2 regions of the Pseudomonas sp. 5Vm1k genome follow, and region 2 is predicted to be linked to the other one. Evidence: predicted binding sites of a transcription regulator. Region 2 holds the regulator's gene; the other holds the start of a gene.
The links. Region 2 encodes FliA, which starts transcription of late flagellar genes. Its sites were predicted from a motif close to CTAAAGTTTNNNNNNNNNNNGCCGNTAA; they were not measured.
Positions count from the first base shown of each region.

Region 1: the regulator FliA is predicted to act here: its motif matches at 2,107-2,134, upstream of flgM (flagellar biosynthesis anti-sigma factor FlgM).

Region 1 is NZ_JBSPCZ010000027.1:9,654-12,858, forward strand. Features, by position in the region: gene ACWIKB_RS31010 (MFS transporter) at 1-307, shown strand, start outside; gene ACWIKB_RS31015 (flagellar brake protein) at 389-1,135, opposite strand; gene ACWIKB_RS31020 (flagella synthesis protein FlgN) at 1,227-1,694, opposite strand; gene flgM (flagellar biosynthesis anti-sigma factor FlgM) at 1,743-2,069, opposite strand; gene flgA (flagellar basal body P-ring formation chaperone FlgA) at 2,220-2,981, opposite strand; gene ACWIKB_RS31035 (chemotaxis protein CheV) at 3,067-3,205, shown strand, end outside.
Region 2 is NZ_JBSPCZ010000005.1:131,885-135,089, forward strand. Features, by position in the region: gene fleN (flagellar synthesis regulator FleN) at 1-824, shown strand, start outside; gene fliA (RNA polymerase sigma factor FliA) at 821-1,561, shown strand; gene ACWIKB_RS11980 (chemotaxis response regulator CheY) at 1,730-2,101, shown strand; gene ACWIKB_RS11985 (protein phosphatase CheZ) at 2,124-2,912, shown strand; gene ACWIKB_RS11990 (chemotaxis protein CheA) at 2,966-3,205, shown strand, end outside.

The DNA of each region.
Region 1 (3,205 bases), on a different contig from region 2:
TGCCTTCTTCAGTTTCTTCGCGCTGGTGCTGGTGTGGCGGATTCGCCCGAAAGCGGTGACCAATCTGCATGTGGTCGACGATGCACCGCTGCATCACGTGGCCATGCCCGACAGCATGTCGAGTTCGCCACTGGTGGCAGCTCTTGACCCACGGGTCGATGAGCAAGTGGTGCAGGATCAGATGCAGAATCCGATCGAACCTGAGCCAGAGCCCGAACCTGAAACAGATCCGTCCCCGCAAGAACCACAGGATCCGGAAGACCCTGACACCGGTCGCGAACAAAGCTTCACCGAGGCCAGGCCTTAAAATCGGGGCATAAAAAAACGGGCAGTCACCGCAAGGGACTGCCCGTTTTTTATTGAAGCGCCGGCACTTTATTCCGAGAAATCACATGTCATCTTTGTCGAAACGTCGGGCTTCGCGTTGCAGCTGATAGACGAAGCGCTCGACCTGCCGTTGCACCAGGCCGCTCATGTTGTGAAAGCGTACGCCGGCGAAGGTGGTGGAGATTCTTTCTTCGAAGTGCAGGTAACGCAGTTCAACCGGGGCGGTCATGCTGCCAAAGGGCAGGGCGGCGACAAAGCGGTCGTAGACCTGGCCCAGTTGCAGGCTGGAGGTGATGTCGCCTTCGAAGCGCAGCTTGCAGCCCGTGGCGGAGATGTCCAGCAACTTGCCGCCGATCGGTGCCTTGAGCTTTTCACCACCCAGCTCGACATTGACCAGTTGCGCCAGCTTCAACGCGGCGCGAAAGGCATTGCGACGTTGGTGGTACACAACCTCGGAAGGCAGCGCGCCACGGTAGCAACGACCACCGCCGGACTCGTCGATGGTCAGTGGACCGTTACTTTCCCAGGCAATGCGCACGCCGTCGTGAAAGCCTTCGACCTTGAAGGGTTCGCCGGCCAGCAGGTAGCGTTCACCGTCGCGGGGGATCATTTCATCCAGGGCGATCATGTTGCTGTCACGATCAAGGTCCACCAGATAGCTCTGGAAGCGCTGGCTGCGCTCATGGAACGTGATGATCAGCGGGTCATGGCTGTCTTGCAGCTGCCGAAGGTTGCCGGAGATCTCCAGAGGTGTGGTGAGCACCTTGGGTGGTTGCGGAGCGTCTTCCGCGCTTGAGGCATTGAACACGGTTCATCAATCTCCAGACAAAATATGACTACTGGCGGGCATTCTGCCAGTATGTTTCGCGTCTTGATAGGGCGTGCTCATTGGCGAGGTATCAAGCCTGGCTGAGCGGGCGTGGCTTTGCCATCTTGGCGGTTGACCCGCGGGCATCATAGAGCGCTGGAGGTTCGCCCCCGGTGAGGATTTTCAGCTGATTGGCCGTGGCGGCCTGCTGCATCAGAATCGACTGGCCATTCTTGACGTTGGCCGCCTGGCATTGAGCCAGAAGATCGGTCAGTACATCGCTTTGTTCCAGCAACTGATCGCCAATGCTCGAATGGGCGGCGAGTTGCTCCAGGCCACTGCGAGTGATGGGCAGGTTGAGGCTGGCGAGGATTTCGCTGCGCTTGCGGCCATGCTGTTCGAGCAAAATGATCAATGCCTGTTTCTGCGCCAGAATTTCTTCGAGCAGCGGCATGTCGCGACCGTGCAAGGCGAGGGACTCGGTTTGCAGTAACTCCAGCAAGCGTTGCGCTGGAGCAAAGTCGTCGGTGATCAGTTGCAGTAGATTAGTGTCGTGCATGGCTGGCCTTGGGTTTTAAGCGTCCAAAAGCCTGGCGCAGGCGATGGCCTAGCGCTGGGCTTCGAAGTTGAGCAGTTTGCTGGCTACACGGCTGCTGTCGACTTTATAGCTGCCATCGGCAATCGCTGCTTTCAACTCGGCCACACGGGCGTTGTCGACGGCAGGCTGATCGCGCAGCTTGTCAGTGACCTTCTGCAACTGTTGAGCCTCATTGCTGAGATGTACCGATTCCCCGCTTTTGACGGTACTGGCCTGTTCGGCCGGGGTATTCAGCGGCGCGGATTTGCCGGCGTCGGCGGTTTCCTTGGCAACGCTGGTACGTGTACTGCCCGTAAGTGACGAGGAGCTGTTTAAACGGCTGAAATCGATGACCATGATAAAAAAACCTCTGGGTATTTGGACGCTTGCCATGTTTTCGGCAATACCTGCGAAAACTTTAGGCTCATTTATGCAATGAGCTGCATGCGCCAGCGCTGCATGGGCACAGTTTAGGTAACAGCCTGCCAGAGCGCCATAGCTTAGCCTCTACATGGACACTTCCACTTGGCCGGGCGCGGTGACTTGCGCCTTGATGACTCGCATGGAATTGAGGTTTTTAACCCGTATCTGCTCGGCCAGGCCGCCATTGGACAGCGCTTCGCCCGGCATGCGCACACTGAGCGTACCACTGCGGGCGGTAATCACCACCTGGTCACCTTTGCGTACGACTTCTGCCTGTTCCAGATGGACCAGCGTAATGACCTGATCACCGACCGTTGGTCGGGTAAGTTTCTGTCCGATGGCCTGGTCGACGGAGGTGAAATAGCCCTGGTTGATAAGGCTGATATCTCGTTCGCGTAGTGCGACGTCGCCGGGTTCGATAATGCCGGCGCGCTTGAGTGGGCGAGTGGTGATGACAACGTCTCGAAACAGGCGCACTTGAGCGGGTACGAACACTGTCCAGGGGGAGCTCCCCTCACAGCGGACTTTGACGGTTACCCGGCCAATCGGGGTGGCCGGGCTCTCCAGCGAGGCTGTCAATTCCTTGTCGCACATGGGCATGCGCAGTCGCGGATCGAGTTGTTTTACCTCGATTTCGTAGCGACCTTCCGTTTGACTGGTGGCCAGATAGTCTTCTACGGTGAATTCAAGAAAGCCCTGAGTGACGCCGATAAGCATGTCAGGCAAGGTAACCGCGTCAGCAACGGCAGGGCTGCCAAGGGGCAACAGGCAAACAGCCGACACCACGCAAAGCAATTTGCGGTAGTTTGATGTCAGGTGTCGGAAAAATGTCGTTTGTTCGTTCATACGGGTTAAAAAGCAAGCGCCGTGCCGTTTAGTGATGAATGTGCGTCGCAACACAACTTAGCGTTGTTGGTGTAGGAGTCTGGGCATGGCTGGTGTAATGGATTCGGTAAACCAGCGCACGCAACTGGTAGGGCAGAATCGCCTGGAGCTGTTGTTGTTCCGTCTCGACGGGCAGCAGCTGTACGGGATCAACGTGTTCAAGGTTCGTGAGGTGCTGCAATGCC
Region 2 (3,205 bases):
GCATGCATCCCGTACAGGTGATCGCGGTGACCGGCGGCAAAGGTGGCGTCGGGAAGACTAACGTGTCAGTGAACTTGTCCCTGGCTCTAGCTGAGCTCGGCCGGCGCGTCATGCTGCTGGATGCCGATCTGGGGCTGGCGAACGTCGACGTTCTGCTGGGACTGACTCCCAAACGTACCCTGGCCGACGTTATCGAAGGCCGCTGCGAGCTGCGCGACGTTCTGTTGCAGGGCCCCGGCGGTATTCGTATCGTCCCGGCCGCGTCCGGCACCCAGAGCATGGTTCATCTGAGCCCGGCCCAACACGCCGGCCTGATCCAGGCTTTCAGCGATATCGGCGACAACCTCGACGTATTGGTGATCGACACCGCTGCGGGTATTGGTGACTCGGTAGTCAGTTTTGTCCGCGCCGCCCAGGAAGTGTTGCTGGTGGTCTGCGACGAGCCGACCTCCATCACTGACGCCTATGCCCTGATCAAGTTGCTGAACCGCGATTACGGCATGAACCGCTTCCGCGTCCTGGCCAACATGGCCCAGAGCCCGCAAGAAGGTCGCAACCTGTTCGCCAAGTTGACCAAGGTCACAGACCGCTTCCTCGACGTCGCCTTACAATACGTCGGCGCCGTGCCTTATGACGAAAGCGTGCGCAAGGCCGTGCAGAAGCAACGCGCCGTCTACGAAGCCTTTCCACGCTCCAAGTGCGCCCTGGCGTTCAAGGCGATTGCGCAGAAGGTCGACACCTGGCCGCTGCCGGCGAACCCGCGCGGGCACCTGGAATTTTTCGTCGAGCGTCTCGTGCAACAGACCGCAGGACCCGTCCTATGACAGCCAGTGGCTACAACCTCTACAAGAAATCGGCACGTGATGCGCAATACGAGCTGATCGAGCGTTACGCGCCACTGGTCAAACGCATTGCTTACCACTTGCTGGCGCGTTTGCCGGCCAGTGTCCAGGTGGAAGACCTGATCCAGGCCGGGATGATTGGCCTGCTTGAAGTGTCGACCAAATACGACGCCAGCAAAGGCGCGAGTTTCGAAACGTACGCGGGCATTCGAATCCGTGGCGCGATGCTCGATGAAGTACGCAAGGGGGACTGGGCACCACGTTCGGTCCACCGCAATACCCGCATGGTCAGCGACGCAATTCGCTCGATTGAAGCTAAAACCGGCCGTGATGCTAAAGATCACGAGGTTGCGGCCGAACTCCAATTGAGTCTCGACGATTATTACGGGATTTTGAACGATACCTTGGGCAGCCGCCTGTTCAGTTTCGACGACCTTTTGCAGGACGGCGAACACGAAGGGCTGCACGAGGATGGCGCCAGTGCTCATCTGGAGCCGTCACGCGATCTGGAAGATGAACGCTTCCAGGCTGCATTGGCGGACGCGATTGCCAATTTGCCGGAGCGTGAGCGACTGGTGTTGGCGCTGTACTACGACGAAGAGCTGAACCTCAAGGAAATCGGTGAAGTCCTTGGCGTCAGTGAATCGCGTGTCAGCCAGTTACACAGCCAGTGCGCGGCCCGTTTGCGGGGGCGTTTGGGGGAGTGGCGAGCGCGCTGAAGGCAGTGTGGGGACACTGCGAACGAGGCTGGTGTGGTGTTGAACTGCAGCGGTCTCGATCTGTTGTGCTCCAGACAGTCATTTGAGTGCTTTGCCGGATTGATTGAAATGGCGCGTCCAGGTGCTGGGCGCGTTTAAGACTGCTTGGAGGTCGAATTGGACAAGAACATGAAAATCCTCATCGTTGATGACTTCTCAACGATGCGGCGGATCATTAAAAACCTGTTGCGTGACCTTGGGTTCACCAACACGGTCGAGGCTGACGATGGCACTACTGCCATTCCGGTTCTCAACAGCGGCAGCATCGACTTTCTGGTAACAGACTGGAACATGCCTGGCATGACCGGTATCGACCTGCTGCGCCACGTGCGCGCCGATGAAAAACTCAAGCACTTGCCAGTGCTGATGGTGACCGCTGAAGCCAAGCGCGAACAGATCATCGAAGCGGCCCAGGCCGGTGTTAACGGCTATGTGGTCAAACCCTTCACGGCCCAGGCGTTGAAAGAAAAAATCGAGAAGATTTTCGAACGCATCGGTTGAGCAACTGCGCCACGGGGGAGCTATGGAGCATAACGAATCTTCACAGGGCGATTTTGAATCGACCCTGAAAAAACATGCGGTCGAATTGGTCGAAAGCCTTGAAAAAGGCAGGTTCGGCGACGCTGTGCAACTGATCCATGAGCTCAACCAGACCCGTGACCGCGGCCTGTACCAGGAAGTGGGCAAGCTCACTCGTGAGCTGCATAGCGCGATCGTCAATTTCCAGATTGACCCAAACATGCCGCAAGCCGAGGAAGTCTCGCAGATCACGGACGCCACCGAGCGTCTGGGTTATGTGGTCAAGCTCACCGAGGCCGCTGCCAACCGCACCATGGACCTGGTGGAAAACGCCACACCGCTGGTCAATGGCCTGAGCCAGGAAGCCCAGGCGTTGAGCACCGACTGGGGACGGTTCATGCGTCGCGAAGTCGGGGCTGAAGAGTTTCGCGAGCTGGCGCGGCGGGTCGACGGTTTCCTGACACGCAGCAGCGAAGACAATCGCACGGTGTCGAGCAACCTGAACGACATTCTGCTGGCTCAGGATTACCAGGACCTCACCGGTCAAGTGATCAAGCGCGTGACCCAATTGGTCACCGAAGTTGAAAGCAACCTGCTCAAGCTCGTGCTCATGGCCAGTCAGGTAGACCGCTTTGCGGGTATCGAACATGACCGTGAAGCGATGCTGGCTGAAAAAGATCCGCAAAAACATCTCTCGCAGGGTGAAGGTCCGCAGATTCATGCCGATAAAAGAGAAGATGTTGTGTCCGGTCAGGACGATGTGGACGATTTGTTATCCAGCCTGGGATTTTAGAGTTTTAGAATTTTAGGTTTTTTAGGTTTTTAGACCTTAGGAGCACCCCCTTAATGAGCTTCGGCGCCGATGAAGAGATCCTTCAGGATTTCCTGGTTGAGGCCGGCGAGATTCTAGAGCAACTGTCCGAACAGCTGGTCGAGCTGGAAAGCCGACCTGATGATGCGGACTTGCTCAATGCAATTTTTCGCGGTTTTCACACTGTAAAAGGGGGCGCCGGCTTCCTCCAGCTCAATGAACTGGTGGAGTGCTGTCACATCGCCGAGAACGTGTTCGACATCCTGCGCAAGGGT